3 regions of the Pseudoalteromonas sp. SM9913 genome follow, and region 1 is predicted to be linked to each of the others. Evidence: predicted binding sites of a transcription regulator. Region 1 holds the regulator's gene; each other region holds the start of a gene.
The links. The regulator sigma-54, encoded in region 1, starts transcription at its own class of promoters, with help from an activator protein. The targets are predictions, from matches to a motif close to GTTGGCACGNNNNTNGNNT.
Positions count from the first base shown of each region.

Region 2: a site for sigma-54 is predicted at 2,667-2,685, ahead of PSM_RS13515 (BON domain-containing protein). Genes of this name have one in related genera too.
Region 3: a site for sigma-54 is predicted at 4,372-4,390, ahead of PSM_RS06090 (ferritin-like domain-containing protein). Genes of this name have one in related genera too.

Region 1 covers NC_014803.1:429,026-435,790, reverse strand. The annotation lists gene PSM_RS02020 (KpsF/GutQ family sugar-phosphate isomerase) at 1-777, shown strand, start outside; gene kdsC (3-deoxy-manno-octulosonate-8-phosphatase KdsC) at 778-1,329, shown strand; gene lptC (LPS export ABC transporter periplasmic protein LptC) at 1,326-1,880, shown strand; gene lptA (lipopolysaccharide transport periplasmic protein LptA) at 1,870-2,409, shown strand; gene lptB (LPS export ABC transporter ATP-binding protein) at 2,406-3,131, shown strand; gene PSM_RS01995 (RNA polymerase factor sigma-54) at 3,466-4,965, shown strand; gene hpf (ribosome hibernation promoting factor) at 4,992-5,279, shown strand; gene ptsN (PTS IIA-like nitrogen regulatory protein PtsN) at 5,284-5,736, shown strand; gene rapZ (RNase adapter RapZ) at 5,756-6,598, shown strand; gene PSM_RS01975 (HPr family phosphocarrier protein) at 6,618-6,765, shown strand, end outside.
Region 2 covers NC_014803.1:2,945,712-2,952,476, reverse strand. The annotation lists gene PSM_RS13535 (GGDEF domain-containing protein) at 1-188, shown strand, start outside; gene suhB (inositol-1-monophosphatase) at 239-1,042, opposite strand; gene PSM_RS13525 (VOC family protein) at 1,279-1,695, shown strand; gene PSM_RS13520 (LiaF domain-containing protein) at 1,742-2,407, opposite strand; gene PSM_RS13515 (BON domain-containing protein) at 2,721-3,290, shown strand; gene PSM_RS18480 (YqaE/Pmp3 family membrane protein) at 3,355-3,513, shown strand; tRNA gene PSM_RS13505 (tRNA-Ile) at 3,791-3,867, shown strand; gene PSM_RS13500 (methyl-accepting chemotaxis protein) at 4,128-6,005, shown strand; gene PSM_RS13495 (5-carboxymethyl-2-hydroxymuconate Delta-isomerase) at 6,092-6,421, opposite strand; gene PSM_RS13490 (winged helix-turn-helix domain-containing protein) at 6,584-6,765, opposite strand, start outside.
Region 3 covers NC_014803.1:1,328,034-1,334,798, reverse strand. The annotation lists gene PSM_RS06110 (DUF3413 domain-containing protein) at 1-598, shown strand, start outside; gene PSM_RS06105 (DUF4124 domain-containing protein) at 744-1,226, shown strand; gene aceK (bifunctional isocitrate dehydrogenase kinase/phosphatase) at 1,582-3,300, shown strand; gene PSM_RS06095 (LysR family transcriptional regulator) at 3,317-4,255, shown strand; gene PSM_RS06090 (ferritin-like domain-containing protein) at 4,429-4,872, shown strand; gene PSM_RS06085 (TonB-dependent receptor plug domain-containing protein) at 5,204-6,765, opposite strand, start outside.

The DNA.
Region 1 (6,765 bases):
GCCAGTACCGGCAGCCCCGCATTTTTTGTTCACCCGGGTGAAGCAAGCCATGGTGATTTAGGAATGATCACAGCAAATGACGTGGTTATCCTCATTTCAAACTCTGGTGAAACCAGCGAAGTACTTAATATTATTCCAGTATTAAAGCGCATTGGTGCCAAAATGATTGCCATGACAGGCAACCAAGGCTCAACCATGGCAACATTGGCAAATGTGCATGTGTGTATTAAAGTTGAACAAGAAGCCTGCTCATTGGGCTTAGCACCTACTGCAAGTACCACTGCCACACTCGCTATGGGTGATGCCATGGCGGTGGCATTATTAGAAGCACGCGGCTTTACTGCTGATGATTTTGCACTATCGCACCCTGGTGGTAGCTTAGGCAAGCGATTACTCTTAACTCTTAAAGATGTTATGCACAGTGGTGCTGATACACCTATCATTAACGAGACGCAAACGATTAAAGATGCCTTAATTGAAATGTCGGCCAAAGGACTCGGCATGACCGCTATTGTTGATAGTGACCAGCAATTATCAGGCCTGTTTACCGATGGCGATTTACGCCGTATTTTAGAGCAACGTATTGACATTCATAGCACTGAAATTAATGTTGTGATGACCAAGTCGTGTACTACAGCCACCCAAGAGATGCTCGCGGCTGAAGCGTTAAATATTATGGAACAAAAACGTATTAATGGTTTAATTGTAATTAATGAGCATAATCAACCGATTGGCGCACTAAATATGCAAGACTTACTTAAAGCGGGAGTGCTATAAATGCAATTTGAAGATCTCTATCAACCGCTAAGTGATGATGCAAAGGCGCGCGCAAAAAAAGTAAAGCTATTAATTTGTGATATTGATGGTGTATTTTCTGATGGCCGTATTTACCTTGGAAACCAAGGTGAAGAACTCAAAGCATTTAACACCAAAGACGGATTTGGTATCAAAGCCCTGATTAACAGCGGTTTTGAAGTCGCCGTAATCACTGGGCGCCATTCTCATATAGTGCAGCAACGTATGAGCAGTTTAACCGTACAACATATATATCAAGGCCAAGAAGACAAGCTTATAGCCTATCAAGAATTAAAACAAAAATTAGCGCTTAGCGATGAGCAAATTGCTTATATAGGTGATGATGGCCCAGACATGCCAGTAATGGAGCAAGTCGGTTTTGCGGTTGCCGTAAACGATGCTCATCCACTTATTAAACGTTTATCACATTATGTAACCCAACTGCCCGGCGGTTTTGGTGCGGTAAGAGAGCTGACAGACTTACTTATGCTCGAAAATAACAAGCCACTAACTAGCCAAGGAACGAGTTCATGAATGTAGCGCGCATTATACTGAGCGTTTTATTCATAAGCTGTATGGTTTGGCTCTGGTATCCTTATTTTACTAAGGTTGATATTACTGCAAGCGAAGAAACACAAGTTATTGCTAAGCCTGATTATACCGCTATTGAGCTAAAACAAACGGCTTATAATGAACAAGGTAAAGTGAGCCATAAGGTAACTGCGGTAAAAATGGAGTTGTATCAACAACTCGGTTTTACCTTTTTTGAAAAGCCTATATTCACTTTATACAACGAGCAGCAAACATGGCGTATTAACGCCGATGAAGCCACCCTCTACGACGACCGTCAACTGGTGTTAGAGGGTAATGTAACCGCTCAAAACTTAGTAGATAACGCCATGATCGATACGATCAACGCCCAGACCATCAATGTTGATATAAAACTATTAACCATGCAATCACAGCAGCCTGTCGTTATTACAGGACCTAATTTAAAAATCACAGGTAAAGGCCTTGAGGCCGATTTAAAAACCGAGGTGATTAAACTTATTAACCATACGCGAACCCTATATTATGACCAATAACCTATTTAAAATTTTAATTTTTCCCTCACTATTAATTGCTTTTAACAGTAATGGCGCTGAACCTGCTGAAGCCCCCGCTGCTAATCAAATTTCAATTAGTGCAGATAAGCAAGAAGGTCAATTAAAAGAAAACGTAGGCATTTTTGAGAAAAATGTTGAAATTATTCATGGTAATCGCCGTATCACAGCTGACCGTTTAGAAGTGCATAAACGCGATGAGCTAGGCGATAACAAACAGTTATTAATTGCCACAGGCAGCCCTGCATATTTTGAAGAAACCCAAGCTGATGGCACCATAATGAGCGCCAGTGCTAATGAAGTGCGTTACGATGTGTCGCTGCGTTTTTTAACCTTAATCGGCGATGCAAGCATTGCTCAAGCAGGTCAACAAATAACAGCTAAAAGTATCACTTACGATATCGAGCAGCAGTTAATTAGCGCAGAAAAAGACGAAAACTCAACAGACCGTGTACACACTATTTTAGTGCCTGTTGAAAATAAAAAAGAAGATGATAAAGGCCAACCATGAGCACATTAAAAGCAGAGCTATTAGCTAAAAGCTATAAAGGTCGTGAAGTTGTAAAAAACGTTGGCCTAGAGGTTGAAGCTGGCAGTATTGTGGGGTTACTTGGCCCTAATGGTGCAGGTAAAACCACCACCTTTTATATGATTGTAGGCCTTGTCCCTAGCGATAAAGGCAAAATATCAATTGATGATAAAGATATTACTTTATTACCGATGCACAGCCGAGCGCGTTTAGGGATTGGTTATTTACCGCAAGAGTCGTCTATTTTTAGAAAGCTGACTGTTTATCAAAACTTAATGGCTATCTTAGAAACACGTAAAGAATTAAATAAACAACAACGCGAAGATACCTTAAATAATTTACTTGATGAATTTAGCATTCAGCATATCCGCGATAGTCAAGGTATGGCTTTATCAGGTGGTGAACGTCGCCGCGTTGAAATTGCTCGCGCGTTAGCAGCAAACCCTAAATTTATCCTTTTAGACGAACCCTTTGCGGGGGTTGATCCTATCTCAGTATTAGATATTAAAAAGATTATAGAGCATCTTAAAAACCGAGGAATTGGCGTACTTATCACAGATCACAACGTACGCGAAACTCTTGATGTTTGTGAAAAAGCCTACATAGTTTCTCATGGAGAGTTAATTGCATCAGGCACTCCAGAATATGTATTAAACGATAAAACAGTACGCGATGTTTATTTAGGCGAGCAGTTCAAGCTCTAATATGTGTGTTATTCCACTAAGCATCTGCTAAGATTAATCATACTTAGGTCTGTTGACCTTTCAAGGTTGAATTTGCAGCAGTCTGTTTGGTATTTAGGCAAGCCAGAGCCTATGTGGTGTGGTATTCCCCATAAATAGGCGATAACGCAGCATCAATGCCAAACAGGCGCTGCCCTTCGGGTTCTGCCTAGGGACGATTTACTCTTTGTTGCTCGGTTTTGACTTAGCCCACTAGGTTACAAACCTCGCGCCGCAATTAAACCGCCCCTAGTTTGAACAAATTTTAATCCGTAAAGGTCAACAGACCGTAATTTAAAAGGATTGTTAGAGATACATGAGGCAATCATTACAGCTGCGCATGGGCCAGCAACTTACAATGACTCCACAGTTGCAACAAGCAATTCGCTTATTGCAACTCAGTACATTGGATCTCCAGCAAGAAATTCAAGAAGCGCTCGATAGCAACCCCTTGCTTGAAGTTGAAGAACACGATTACAGCGAAGACACTGCAGGTAAAAACGAACAAAAAGCCGATAACGATGACATAACGCTAAGTGCCTCAGCTGACGATAAACCTAGCGAGTATGAGCAAGATAGCGGCGAAGCAATGACCAAAGACACTATTAGCGATGATATGGCTATGGATGTTACTTGGGATGAATATATGAGCGCTGCGCCTGCCTCTTCATCGGGCCCAATGCCAGAAGATGAATCTATTTATCAAGGCTCTTCGACTGAAACGCTGCATGAGTATTTAATGTGGCAACTTCAACTGACGCCGTTTAGTCCTACCGATGAAGCGATAGCTATTGCAATTGTAGAAGCTGTAGACGACTCAGGGATTCTAACCCTTAGCTGTGAAGAAATATTAGAAAGCTTTAACCAAGAAAACGACGGCGAAGATGAAGTTGAACTTGACGAAATAGAAGCGGTACTAAAGCGTATTCAACTATTTGATCCAGTGGGAATAGCCGCGCGTAGTTTACAAGAGTGCTTGTGTATTCAGCTAAATCAATTTGATAAAGACACACCTTTTTTAAACGAAACAAAAATGATCTTAACCGATCATATTGATTTACTTGCTGCACGTGACTATCGCACGTTAATGAAAAAAACAAAGCTTAAAGAAGATGAGCTTAAAGAAATCATGACGTTGATTCATACGCTCAGCCCAAAACCGGCAGACACTATTGTCAGAGAAGAGTCTGAATACGTTATTCCTGATGTGTCGGTTAAAAAAGTTAAAGGTCGTTGGGTAGTTGAATTAAACCCAGATAGCATGCCTAAGATCAGAGTAAATAGCCAATATGCAGCTATGTCGCGTACGGTTAAATCAAGTGGTGATAGCCAGTTTATTCGCTCGCACTTACAAGAGGCTAAATGGTTTATAAAAAGCTTAGAAAGTAGAAATGACACGCTACTTAAAGTAACCAACTGTATTGTGCAGCAGCAACAGGCCTTTTTTGAACACGGTCCTGAGGCTATGAAGCCTATGGTGCTTAACGATGTGGCTGAAATGGTGGAAATGCATGAGTCGACTATATCGCGTGTTACTACGCAAAAATACATGCATACACCACGTGGCATTTTTGAGCTTAAATATTTCTTTTCAAGCCATGTAAGTACTGAAAATGGTGGCGAATGTTCATCAACAGCAATACGTGCATTAATTAAAAAATTAATCGCTGCAGAAAACTCAGCTAAACCATTGAGTGATAGTAAAATTGCAGATATATTGGCAGAGCAAGGAATTAAAGTAGCGAGGAGAACCATTGCAAAATATCGCGAATCTCTAGCTATTCCCCCGTCTAATCAACGTAAAAGTTTGATTTAAGGCGTACAACAAAGAGGAAAATGTTTATGCAACTGAATTTAACTGGTCGCCATGTAGATATTACCGACTCGCTTAGAGACTACGTAAATAGTAAATTTTCGAAGTTACAGAGGCACACTGATCACATAACGAATGTGCACGTTATTCTCGATGTAGAAAAACTAAACCAAAAAGCTGAAGCAACCGTTCATGTTAGTGGCGCTGAGATTTTTGCCTCTACTGAGCATCAAGATATGTATGCCGCTATAGACTCGCTCATTGACAAGCTAGATCGTCAAGTAATTAAACACAAAGAGAAACTTGCTCGACACTAACACTATGAAACTAAGCTCACTTATCTGTCAGGACTGCAGTAAAGCTGCGGTCCTTTTTAATAGTAAAAAAAGAATTTTAGAATTTATCAGTGAATTGGCTCACAATAAGCTGCCCTATTTAACACAACAAGATATTCTTAATGCATTAACTGCAAGAGAAAAGCTAGGAAGTACAGGCATTGGTCGAGGCATTGCTATTCCACATGGTCGCATGAGTGGTGCTCAAGAGCCCCTAGCTTTGATTTTAGTGAGCGAAACAGCTATTAATTTTGATGCGATTGATAACCGACCGGTTGACATTTTTGTCGCGTTAATTGTTCCCGATGGCGATAATCAGCAGCATTTGAAGACGCTAGCCACGATTGCTGATAAGCTCAATGATAAAGAATTTTGTAAACAGTTACGCGCCGCCAAATCGGATAGCGAACTGTATCAGGTTATCGTCAGTCAATCGTAGTAATAAAGAAAGGTGATAAATGGAATTAATAATTATAAGCGGTCGTTCAGGGTCAGGTAAATCTGTGGCGTTACGCGTTGTGGAAGACTTAGGTTATTATTGTGTAGACAATATTCCTCTTAATTTATTACCATCATTAGTGCGCAGTGTTTCCGACAGTTATAATAAAATTGCCGTGAGTGTTGATGTACGTAACCTACCTAAAGAGCAACAGCAGTTTAATGAAATCATTGAATATTTACCTGGTTTTACTAAACCAACGGTATTTTATTTAGACAGTGACGATCAAACATTAATAAAACGTTTTTCAGAAACGCGACGTCTCCACCCTTTATCTATTGATTCTTTGCCGCTTGATTTAGCCATAAAAAAAGAAAAACAACTACTTGATGTATTGATTAACCGTGCTGATTATATGATTGATACCACAGATTTAAGTGTGCATCAGCTTGCTGAGTCTATTCGTGAAAAAATACTCGGAAAAAAAGATAAACAACTGATCATTACCTTTGAGTCATTTGGTTTTAAACACGGCATCCCTAAAGAAGCAGATTACGTATTTGATGCCCGCTTTTTACCAAACCCGCATTGGGAGCCTGAACTTAAGCCACTTACAGGGCTGGACCAACCAGTAAAAGACTACCTAGCAAGTCACAGTATAGTGCAAAAATTTACATGGCAAATTCAAACATTTGTGCAAACATGGCTGCCGCATTTAGAACGAAATAACCGCAGCTACTTAACCATTGCAATTGGCTGTACCGGTGGGCAACACCGCTCTGTTTATTTAGCGCAAACCATTGGCGAAAGCTTTGCAATGAGCCATCCTAATGTAAAAATTCGCCACCGAGAACAAGAATAATACCGAGTGAGAACATGCAATGCGCTTAGAAAATACATTTTTAATAAAAAACAAATTAGGATTACACGCTAGAGCGGCGACAGTATTAGCTCAGCTTTCTGTGCAATTTGATGCCACAATCACTTTATTTCAAGATGACAAACAAGCCGCTGGCGATAGCGTGCTGG
Region 2 (6,765 bases), 820 kb from region 1:
TTACATTATCGATAGGTTTAGTTGAGCCGGATCTGCAGCAGTGTAAAAATAGCCATCAAGTAGCGGCATTAGCCACAGATGCTAAAAAAGAAGCAAAACGTTATCGTCACAGCTACTTATTTATTTGTAATCGAAGAAGGCCTGCACCCGCTGTTGTGCGTTTATCCAATAGTAAAAAAAGTGGCTAACAAAAAGCAAAAAAGGAGCCTCGGCTCCTTTTTTTAGTGCGGTATTACGATTAACGTAATAACGACTCAGATAATACTGGGCGCATTTCACGAACAATCGCTTGTGTTAGCTTAGGTGCACCACAAATAACGTTACCGCTCACGTTGTAGTTATTACCGCCAGCAAAATCAACAACCATGCCGCCAGCTTCTTTAACTAATAGCTCGCCTGCTGCTGTATCCCACGGTTTTAAACCAATTTCAAAGAAACCATCAACACGACCCGCTGCAACATATGCCATATCAAGTGCTGCAGAACCTGCACGACGAATATCAGCGGTATGTACGAATAATGCTTTAAACGCTTCAGAATAGGCATCTAAGTGGTGTTTTTGTTTGAAAGGGAAACCTGTTGCAAGAACAGAACCGGCAAGTTCAACCGTTTTAGATACACGTAAACGTTTGCTGTTTAACTGTGCGCCTTGACCACGAGAAGCGGTGAAAAGTTCGCCTCGAATTGGATCGTAAATTACGGCTTGGTCTAAACGACCTTTAACTTTAAGTGCAATTGATACTGCGAAATGAGGGATACCCTTGATGAAGTTAGTTGTGCCATCAAGTGGGTCAACAATCCATTGGTAATCAGCATCCTTACCTTTGTGTTCACCTAACTCTTCACCAACGATGCAGTGATCAGGGTAAGAACGTAAAATAGTGTCACGAATTACGGCTTCGGCTTCTTTATCAATGTTCGTAACTAAATCATTAGTGCCTTTTTGTTGCACTTCAACTTTTGATAAGTCTTCACTTGCACGAAGAATAAGCTTGCCTGCGTTACGCGCAGCGCGAACCGCAATGTTTAACATTGGATGCATGGTATTACCTTTGGGTTGTAAAAGAACGTTTATATATTTAAGCCGGCGTATTTTAGCGGTTTTTGCCATAAAGTAAACCATAAAGCCTAAATACTTGTGAGTGTTTTTTGTACAGGCATGATCTTTCAATATATTTATCGGAATAAAAACAGACAATAAATTTGTAAATTAGCGCTTTACCTAAAGTTAACTTGAGGTTTTATGATGTTCTATATTCAATTAACAGGAAGAAAGTTATGAAATTAGAACACGTAAATTTAGTTGTTAGTGACATAAACGCCATGCTTAAGTTTTACCAAGCAGCGTTTCCCTATTGGTCAATTAGAAGTGAGGGAGAAGGAACCTGGTATGGTAAAGCAAGGCGCTGGGTACATTTTGGTGATAACGAGCAATATATTGCTATAAGCGATCATGGGGAAGGGGAAAACCGCGACCTATCAGGACATCAAATTGGTTTGGCACACTTTGCCTATGTAACCAATAACTTAAATGCAGTAATAGCGCGCCTAAAACATGCGGGCTTTGCAATAAGTAAAGAAGGTGCTGTAAATCCATTTAGAAAAAACATTTATTATATTGATCCCGCAGGGTTTGAAGTTGAGTTTGTAGAGTACATGAGTGATGTACCTAGTGAGCGAAATAACGACTTATAATATGAATGAAGCCAACTGTTTTGGCTTCATTCAATGTTTAGCATATTTAATAATGTTTACCATTCATGCCAAGTTGAGTTTTTAGATCATTTGCAAAGCTAATAAATTTTTCTTTAATAGTGCGTTTAACTTTAACTTCCACAGAGCCTAAAACAGTTTTTCCTTCAATGTGAATCGTTGGCCCTTGGCGTTTATTAAGTGACACTGTTTTATTTTCAAAACTGCCTAAAATACAAAACATTTTAGAAACTACATTAACGTGCTCTGGCACATATATTTCTTCGCTGCCAAAATAACAATTAACGTGAATAGTGACATGTTGGTGGGTAAAAATCGCATCTGTAAAATCAAGATTGATTGACCCCATGTAGTTTTCTATGTAAATGTTTTGAGGAACTACCCATTGGCCGCTTCGTTCACTCGAACCAAGAATGCTTCTTAATGTAAGTGGCTCTTCATCAGTCTCATGCTGCGCGCTATAATTAGGTGCAAACTGAGAGTGCTTTTGCGCCTTATATTGCTGGTCAGTATTTAAGGTTAAATCTTCAACGAGATCCATAAGTGCTTTATTGTCACTCGCTGCCATGGCGTCGTCTAAGCGCCTTTCAAATGCTTCAACAGAAATAACACCATGGCTGTAATTATAAATGAGCTGATCAATCACTTGCTCACGAACTTGCTCAATAGGGCGGTCTTCAATTTTAACAGACATTTAAATTATCCTTTTATGGTTGCTGGTTATTTCAAAGCAAGCCTTATACCAAATATTAAATTGTTTAAATTCAGTGGTTTAGAATTTTGGGTTTTTGATTCTTTATTATATTAACGACAGATTAACCAAATATACAATTATTTAGTAAGTTTCGCTATTCGAGAAACTTTTACGCAATAGTCTGTAAATGTTTACTTAGTAGGTTTAAGCCAATATCCACTATTTTAAATTAACCTATTGAATTTAAAGGTTAAAAAATGTTGGCCCGATGCTCGCATTAGCTTAAGTGTCTTTAATCAAAAGGAGAACGATTATGAAAACATTTAATAAGTCTATGATTGCAGCCCTAGTATTAGGAACAACCGCAATGGGCGCTCAGGCAAGCAGTTGGGAAAACGAAAGTAAAGATGCTTGGATTGATGGGAAAGCAGAAACAGTATTGCTTATGAACACCAATCTAAATAACTTTGATATCAACACGGACGTAAAAAACGGCAAGGTAATGCTAACAGGTAAAGTAAACAGCGAAGTAGATAAAGAGCTTGCTGAAGAACTTGTGCTAAGCCTAGATGGTGTAACTGACGTTGAAAACAGTCTAACTGTGGTAAAAAACACCGACATGAAGAAGCATGATTCTGAAATGATGGGTAACGACACTGAAAGTGATTTAACAGATGCTAAAATCACTACAGTGATCACAACACGTTACTTATTTGATTCTGAAGTAGGTGGTACAGACATTGATGTTGATACCGATAATGGTGTGGTAACTCTTAAAGGTACAGTTGAGTCTGATGCTGAAAAGCAATTAGCGATGGAAATTGCTAAAAACGCTGAAGATGTTCGCAAGGTAGTTGATGAATTAACTGTTATTGCAGAATAATACACTATACTAAAGCCCAGCCCTGCTGGGCTTTTTGCTTTGCTAACATTATAAGGATTAAATTATGGATATCATTAGAATTATTTTTTCTATTTTATTACCACCACTGGGTGTGTTTTTACAGGTAGGACTAGGGATGCATTTTTGGTTAAATATTTTGCTAACTTTGCTCGGCTATTTCCCTGGATTAATTCATGCGATTTACATTATTGCCAAAAAATAATGTAGCAGCATAGCAGGACATTTAATACTGAGTTGCTAAGTGCTCCCAACGGTATGTGTATTAGTTACTCAGGCTGCTATTAATAAATGGATTTGTTTTACAAAACTCATCACTAACAAAACCTCAAAGCCTACTATTTGAGCAGTTAGCCCCTTGATTGTTAAAATAAAGCTTTTTGCTAGTGACAAGCCCCTAAAAACTTTTTATACTGCAACCCGCTTTAGTCGCTCTGTGGCTAAACGCTTCAAAAATTAACTGCTTACAGTTATACAAAGATGGCCCCTTAGCTCAGTTGGTTAGAGCACACGACTCATAATCGTTAGGTCCCCAGTTCGAGTCTGGGAGGGGCCACCACTTTTCAAAGCTTTCCAAGTAAATAGAAACTCACCTTCCTAGTTTATAAAACTTCATTTCTATTACTTCTATTGTATTTTTATCAGCGCACTGATTTTTTTATTAATTTTATTGAATACATTGCAATAAACACAGTTGAATCTACTATTAAAGTGTTATGGGATTTTATTATAAAAATCTTTATTTTATGACCTTTAATGTCGCTACTGTTAATTGTGTGCAGTATATAAAATACCGCTTTGTTACCCCTTAGGTGCTCTATGTTATTAAAACGAAAAGTATACCTTAGCCTTATTTTGGCTGTTGTTGCTCCTTTAGCAATATCTACTCTAATATTTTCAAATAGTATTCGCTCAAATACAGAAGAAAAACTAGCCAAAGTAGATTTACCAACAGCGCTTAGTGAAGTGAAAAGCCAAATCGAATTAGAGTTATCGACTCCTATTATTGTTGGCAAAGAAATAGCGCAAAACTTATTTGTGCAACAATGGATGAATAATAATGAAGATGCGCAAAGCCGAGGTAAATTCATTGATTACCTCAAACATATAAAAAATAAAAACCAAGCCAGTAACGCATACATTATTTCTAAAAACTCCCGCAATTATTACACCGATGAAGGTATTTCTAGGCAAATAGACAGTAGTGATACTTGGTTTGATGCTTTTTTAGCATCGGATAGACCATTTGAAGTAGCGCTCGACATAGATAAAGGTAGCTCTGAGGTGATGGTATTTATTAATTATGCCATTGAGCTTGATGGGCAAAGACAAGGAATTGCCGGAATAGGCCGTTCGCTCGATTCTATGGTGGATCTCATAAGTGAATATAGGATAGGTGAGGGCGGCATTGTTTATTTGGTCTCTGGTAGTGGCGAGATTATGCTGCATGGTAATAAAACTAAAATAGGGCAATCTGTTGACTTGGCGCCGATTAAAAATGGGGCAATTCAAAGTAAAGTAATTGATGGTGATGACTATGTTGTATCAAGTACGCCTGTAAACTCATTAGGTTGGCATCTAGTTGCTGAAATTCCCCAAGAGCAATTATATGGCGCAATTAATAGTGCTATTAATACTAATATCATTTTTGGTGTAATTATTGCGCTTGTTGGTTTAGCGTTAGCACGCGTGTTAGTAGGGCAAATATTTAGGCCAATCGAAAACATTACTGCAGCGGTGAATGCATTAACGGAAAAAGATGGTGATTTAACGGCACGACTCCCTACTGATGATAATAATGAAATTTCAGACTTAGCGGTTAAGTTTAATCTGTTTTTAGAGCAGTTACATTATATGTTCAAACAGGTTTCTGAGTCGGCAATTCATGTTAAAGGTATTTCCCAAGATGTGCTTGAGCAAGTGCAAGGTGCGGCAAATTTAGCTGAAGTGCAATCATCGAGTACGCAAACGGTGGCGGCAGCCGTTAATGAGATGGAGGTTACGGTTCAGGATATTTCTGGTAGTGCCAGTAATGCGGCAGATATTGCTACTAAAACCGAAGAAACGACGCACAAAGGGGTTGAGTTTGTGCAAAGCACGATTAAACAAATGGAACAACTAGAAGCGTCAATGGCCAATTCTGTGGCCTCGGTGTTAGAGCTTTCGACAGAGATTAAATCAATTTCTCATGTATTGGATGTAATTAAAGGGATTTCTGAGCAAACTAACTTATTGGCGTTAAATGCGGCTATTGAGGCTGCTAGAGCGGGTGAGCAGGGCCGTGGCTTTGCGGTAGTTGCTGACGAAGTAAGAACGCTTGCGCAACGTACCGCGGAGTCTACGGAGCAAATTAATGAGATGATTGATTCGTTAAATGCTAAAGCGTCAAGCACGGTAACAGCGATTGAATTGGGCAGCAAAAACACCCTAGAAAATGCCGAGCGCTTAAAAGAAACCGGCCATACATTAAATGGTATTTCACAGGAAATTGTACTGTTAAGCGAGTTAAATAACTCAGTGGCTACCGCAACGCGAGAGCAAACGTTAGCAACCTCAGAAATTAGCCAAAATATTGTAATGATCTCCGACTCGGCAGAGCAAACCAAAGAAAATATGAAAAAGTCAGAGCAGCTTTGTAACGGTTTAAATAAAGAATCGAATATTTTAAGGGATTTACTGGGTAAGTTTACGCTTTAAACACGATTTAATTAAAAAATCAGTTGAGCGAGGAAACCATCATAGTTATAGAGTTCTCGCCTATAACTATGATGTTGTAATGGCGGTTAGTTTTTACGGTAAATCTCGTGATCCATTTCGTAAATATTTACGCTTAAACTGTCAGAGGCTCTGCAATACGTTTGCAAGCAGGCTAGTAATTGCTCACTTAGTAGTTGCTTTTGCTCAATGGAACGCCCAGCCATAATATGCACCGCAATATGAATAAACCCTTCTTTACCCACACCTAACTGATAATGCTGATAAGCAATAGCGCGAGTCTTTATTGTTTCTAAATCAAATAAGCCACTTTCAAACGTTGTTGTATGGATTTTTTCCACAAGAACTTGAGGTAGTAAAGGCAGATCTTCTGAGTGTTCAATAATAATGTGTGGCATTTAACGTATCCTCTTTAGATTGGTTTATTTAATTATACCAAACGGGTTTGTACACGCTAACCCCATAACGCTTAATTTTTAAAAATGAGGCTTGAACATATTTTTAGCAATAAACTCATTTAAGCAATTACAAGACCTGTAGCGAGTTTAATTTTAGATTTATTATGGCAAATAGTTTTGGTTGATACGTTTTATGTCAATTTGTGGTGACTTATACGAAGAGTACACAAGCCAGTTGGTATTTGTAATATAGGTTAAGCCAGAGGTGCGACTAAATGCGCGTTCGGGAAGGCGTATTACGTCATGATGGCTATTGGTTGATAAGTCATAATAACTCAAACGGT
Region 3 (6,765 bases), 900 kb from region 1:
TATGTTATTTGGGCTTGTGTACGGCTTGCCAGCATTTTACAAAACGAACATTATTGAGCAGCAAACTTTACCCGTTTGGCAAAGCCAACGTCGTAGTGTGGAAGTGGCCGGTATTGATGAGCTGAGCTTTATTAACGAGCAAGCACACAAAGACAGTGCAATAAGAATTGTCAAAGGGGCTGAAAACGCCACTGTACGTGATGACGCTACTGAATTTTTTGCTTTTAGTATCTCGCAAAATAGCAATGAAATTGTAACCACGTCAACATTGTACAGCTCCGATAAATTTATTTCTAAGGTGAACGGTTTAATTCAGCCCAGCGATATTATCGCTACGAGCCTTGGCCAATACTTAAACTGTAATGCGCTTGCGCAGCAAACTATGCTGGGTGAAAACTTGTACAGTAAAAGTAATAATATTGGGGTTAATTACTCGCAAGGCGTGGTGATTGCTTATAAAAAAGATAGAATCACGCTTATTGATCGTGATGGAAATTTTAGAAATATCTCTGCCGCTGAAGGGTTTTCAATTGAACAAGGGCTTGATATTCCATTCTTAGTGCATGGTATTAAAAAGCTTAAAACATTTTCTCAATAGCACCTCATAATACGAGCGAGTCATTAAAACTGACTCGCTTAGTTTCTGTTATTACTCCTTTGCACTTGCTATCCCCCCAAGCTAGGTTATAGTTTTTATTATTAAAAATTATTAACTCGATCAGAATATACAAAGGATAATCATTATGTTCAGCGTTATTAATCTGATCATTACTGTCTGTATTTTATGTTTTAGCTCTCTTGCATTAGCTCAAACCACCTATTTCAAGTGCGTCACTCCCAAAGGCACCACTTTCTCTCAGTTTCCCTGTAGTGATAATGCTACCTCACACACAATAACCGCCACTGAGCCTAAGCAAACCGGTAAAGAAATAAACTATACCAAACAGTTAAACGAGCTGGAACGAGATACGATTATTTCCAATCTAGAAGCAGAGCTGCGCAGTAATCAGCATAAGTTAGCAATACTTTTACGAGAAAAAGACAGGGCTGATTTTAAACAACAGCAGCGTTTAAATCATATATTGAGCGCAGATGATAAAAAGCGTATTAGCAAAGATATTAGAAACACACAGAAAAAATTAGATAAGCAATATAAAAAAGATAAAGCATTGATTGAAAAGCGTATTAAAAAGTTACAAAAAAAGATTGATGCCTATCAACCTTAATCAGACTAACTTCAATAAATATCATCTTAATTAGCTTGGTTTTAAATATAAAATAACATACCCTTAACATCTATAGAGCATAAACTCTATTGTGTGTTTAGTGGTGTAATTTCCTTTGACCACCTTTTTCGGATTTAATACTAATACCAATTGCATTAAATTAGTGATCTATTATAGCGACAAAGAAATAAGTCGATAACAAGGCGAAAATTATGATACATAGTTGTTCTATATAAATAATTTTTAACGCAGCTAGCGGATTATTTAAAACGCTAGAATGATCATGTTTTTAATAAAATTGGTATAACCACCGGCATTATCCTAAACACCTAAAGGCGTCTATTAAGGAGTACTGATGCAACCACGCCAAATTGCTGAATTAATTTTAACCGGTTTTAAAAAGCATTATTTGCTGTTTCAAAGAACAACAGCCAAGGCTCCCTACGCTTTTGCTAAAAGAGACTGGCAAGCTATTAATGATATAAGTCGCCTGCGTATAAGCTATTACGATGATCGGGTAAACGAAACAACAAAAACACTAAGGGAACGCCAGCAAACAGACGCGCTAAACGAGAGCTTATGGCTTGAAGTGAAAAAGCTTTACCAACACTTTTTATGTTTTCATCCGCAAGCAGAACTTGCTGAAACATTTTATAATTCAGTATTCTGCCGCCTGTACCACCGCCGCTATTTTCACAATGACTTTATTTTTGTAGAAGCCACGCTCAAAGATGCGCCTTCTGTGCCCGTTGAAGCTGAATACCGTAGTTATTTTCCTGTTGTAGATGGTTTAAAGCCCACCATTAAGCGTATTATTAATCACTTTGATTTTAAGGCCGACTTTGTCAACCTAGAACGCGATATTCGTTTATTAGTTAAAGCCTTTTATAAACAAGCACCCGATACACACCACCAGCATTGGCAAATGCGTTTTGATATATTACATACCCCATTTTATCGTAATAAAGCCGCTTACATTGTGGGGCGCGTTGTATCACAAAGTGGCGTTCAGCCTTTTATTATTGCCGTGTTACACCATGAAGATAAAGGCCTCTATTTAGATGCCTTACTTACAAAGTCGTCGCAAATGCGCGTTATTTTTGGCTTTGCGCGTGCCTATTTTATGGTAGAAACTCATGCTCCTTCAGCGTTAGTGCGGTTTTTAAATCAACTTATGCCTAATAAAACCCTCGCCGAGCTTTACAACGCCATAGGCTTTCATAAACAAGGTAAAACCGAGTTTTATCGCGAGTTTTTGAATCATTTAACCCATTCTAATGATGAATTTACCATTGCTCCCGGTACACCGGGTATGGTGATGATGGTATTTACCCTACCCTCGTTTGGTTATGTATTTAAAGTTATTAAAGATAAATTTGGTGAAAGTAAGCCGTTTGGTCGCGATACGGTATTAAAACGCTATCAACTGGTTAAAAGTCATGACCGTGTTGGCCGAATGGCTGACACCATAGAGTATTCAAACGTCGTATTTCCTTTGGCACGATTTGATAGTAACTTGTTAGCACAGTTGCACAAAACCATTGGCTCATCGATGGTGATTGAGGGTGACTGGTTAATCATAAAACATTTATACATTGAACGGCGAATGACACCGCTTAATTTGTTTTTAGAAAATGCAGACGAAAAAAGTGCCGCCGATGCCATTGAAGAGTATGGCCAGGCGCTTAAAGAAATGATTGCCGTGAATATTTTCCCTGGCGATATGCTGTTAAAGAACTTTGGTGTAAGTAAGCACAAACGTATTATTTTTTATGATTACGATGAAGTGCAATATTTAACAGACATGAACTTTAGAGCACTACCCAAAGCAAAAAGTTATGATGATTATTTGATGGATGAACAAAGTTACTCGGTTGCTCCGCAAGATGTATTTCCAGAGCAATTATGTACCTTTGTAATGCCTAACCCAACATATAAACAATTTTTAACCAGTACGCACCCAGAACTACTTGATGTGAGCTTTTGGAAACAAGCACAACAAAATATAAAAAATGGAAAGGTGAGTCATATTTATCCCTATCCTACAGCACAGCGTTTTATCCATTACTGGTAAACGTTAAGGACACACAATGAATATAAGTAAAATAGATTTAAATTTACTGGTTTACCTCGATACATTACTGCGCGAATGTAACGTTACTCGTGCTGCTAACCAGCTTAGTATTACTCAACCGGCAATGAGTAATGGACTTAAACGCCTACGTAACCTTTTTAACGATCCTATTTTAGTGCGTACCAGCGATGGTATGGTGCCGACCGAGCGCGCTATTGAGTTACAGCCTGTTATTCGCGGTATTTTGATGACGCTTGAAGAAACGCTAGCACCTAATCGCGAATTTGAAGCTAAACAAAGTAAACGCGTGTTTAGAATTATGGCCAGTGACTATGCAGCCAGTACCATGGCACCGCGTTTATTAGGGAAATTACATGAAGAAGCCCCAGACACCACATTAGATATTTTAACGCCCAGCGATGTAACTTTTCATGATGTAGAAAACGGTAAAGTAGACATGGCAATTAACCGCTTTGAGAACTTACCGCAATCGTTTCATCATAAGCGAATTTGGAAAGATAGCTTTTGCTGTTTAGTAAAATCCGACAACCCTATTATTGAAAACTTTAGCCTAGATAGCTATTTAAAAGCCCGTCATATTTGGGTAAGTAAAACAGGCTTTGGTGTTGGGGTTGGCATGGATCCTAAAGATGTGCAAAAGCTGGGTTGGGTTGACGAAGCGCTCGCACATTTTGGGAAGCATCGAAATATTGCCACCTTTACTCGTAACTACCATGTTGCGATTCATTTAGCGAAAGAAAAAAACCTCGTGGCGACTTTACCTTCAAAAGCGGCCAATATTTATGTAGACGATCCGGGGCTTAAAATACTTGAACCACCCTTTCCAATTCCACCATTTGAACTTGATATGATATGGAGCCCTTTGTTACACAGAGATGCTAGCCATATTTGGTTACGTCAAAAAGTGGCCGAAGTAGCTGAAGAGCTTAAATAACCTTCTTACATGCTTTTATGTAAATTTTGCTTGCTAGCAGCATGTTAGCAAGCTTGCCTAGACCTCTTCACAATAATAAAACCATGAAAAACAATTAGTTAAAAAAATAAAACCGCATTGGAATGCCGCTTGCTTAGTTATCTATGTATTTTAAATTAACAGAGGTCATTATTATGAGCACCCATCATGGACAAGAGATAAATCATATCACCGACATTATCCAAGTAATGAATAGCGGTATCGACTTTTACGAAAAAGCACAAGATAAAGTACAAGATCCTAGCGTAAGTGCATTATTTCAGCGCATGATCGACGCCCGCAAAGTAAGTGTTGAAAGCTTACAACCCTATGCAATTAATCAACAAGGTGCACGTGAAGATGGCTCTTCGTTCGCGGTAGAAGCACGCAGAGCATTTACCGCTTTGCTCAGTACATTTACTAGCGATAACGACCAAACCTACATTAAAGAGCTTGAAGAAGTAGAAGATAAAACCTTAGAAGAAATCAAAACAGCGTTAAAAAAGCCTCAATCACATGATTGTGAAGCAGCGTTATCAAAAGTATTACTTACTATGCAGAGCTGCCATGCTGAAATGAGTAAAATGCAAAAACATTAAGTTTAAAAACTATAAAAGGGCCTTACGGCCCTTTGGTTGTTAAATAACAATAGGAGAGTTATTAGGGTCTGTTGACCTTTTAAGGTTGAATTTGCAGCAGTCTGTTTGGTATTTAGGCAAGGCAGAGCCTATGTGGTGTGGTTATTCCCCATAAATAGGCGATAACGCTGCATCAATACCAAACAGGCGCTGCCCGAAGGGTTCTGCCTAGGGGCGATTTACTCTTTGTTGCTCGGTTTTTACTTAGCCCACTAGGTTACAAACCTCGCGCCGCGATTAAACCGCTCCTAGTTTGAACAAATTTTAATCCAAAAAGGTCAACAGACCCTTATTAAAAGCGGTACTCTGCACCTAAGTAGTAGTAAGCACCGTTGAAGCCAAATGGCGCTGAACGACGTGAGTACTTAAATACACCATCGCTGCTGACAATGGTGTTACCTTGAGCATCTACAATTGTGCCTGAACGTGAATTACCTATGGTGTTTTCATCTGGGTAAACATCAAATAAGTTATTTGCGCCAATATTTACCGATAAGTCATCAGTCACAAAGTAATTTACTTTGATGTCAGTTAAAATTTCAGCACCATAAGTCTGGCGACCGCCATCTTCCACTGTGTATTCACCAAAGCGATTAAGCGATAGGTTTACGGTCCAGTCGTCGCGACGATAAAGTGCACTTAAGTTAATTCGATCTTCTGGTTGCCATTCTTCAATAATAGAAATTTCTTGATCAGAAAACACATCATCAACTGGCACGGTCTCAAGCCCAGAACCTGCAGGTGTAAATAACGACACCACATCGGTTTCTGTAAAGTTAGCCGCTAAAGTAAAATCAAGTGTGCCGCCTAGACCTTCTGTATTCCATGTAGCTACAAAGTCGATACCTTGCGTTTCTGTGTCAGCCCCATTTAAGAAAAACTGTCCTGCACCAGCACCCGAGCTCAGTAACGCGGCATCAAGGCTGTTTGATAAACCTTTGCCTAAGCGATTACTAATTACGATACGGTCGTCAATATCGATTGAGTAGTAATCAAGCGTTACATTAATATTATCGCTTACATTATAAACAATACCTAAACTGCGGTTTTGAGATTTCTCTTCTGTTAATTTAGGAATACCTAAACTTTGCGCCAGGGTTGAATCGTTTCTAAACGTGCCCACTTCTTCAGCCACTAAATTGCCATTAGGACCAACAACAAACTGCGTGCTGATGTTGTTAAAGTACAACTGCTGCATTGAAGGCGCTCTAAAGCCTGAACTTAATGCACCACGAAGTGAAATATCTTCGGTTAATGACCAGTTACCCGCGAGTTTAAAGTTAACTGTATCGCCAAATCCTTTGTAATTATCGTAACGTAACGCCCCTGAGATAATCACATCCTCAATAACGTAAGCTTCAGCGTCTAAATAAAACGAGATCACATCGCGCGACTCATCAACCGACGATGCTGGCGATGAACCACCAAAGCCTTGTGTGCCACCTGATGCATTTTCGCTACCAATACCACCGCTCAGTCCATCATAAATATTAACACCATTGTTGGTATCGTAATCACGGTATGCGTATTCGCTGCCCTCTAAAATACGGTACTCATCGGTGCGTATTTCTGCGCCCATTGCTAATGAGTAATCATCAAAATTTTGAGTAAAATCAAGATTAATTGTTTGCAGTGATAACTCCATACCATACGCGTAACCTTCACGTGGAATAGTGGCGCGAATATCTGCAGCGCTTAAGCCTTGGTCGTAACGTAAGAAGTTGGCATAAGAGGCATTAATCGTATCGCTAGTGGTGTAATCAATGCTGTTTTCACCATAGGTGTACGATAAGTCTAAGCTTGAGTCGTTATCAAACTGCGTTTTATAACCAAAGTTATATGAAATATCGTCAA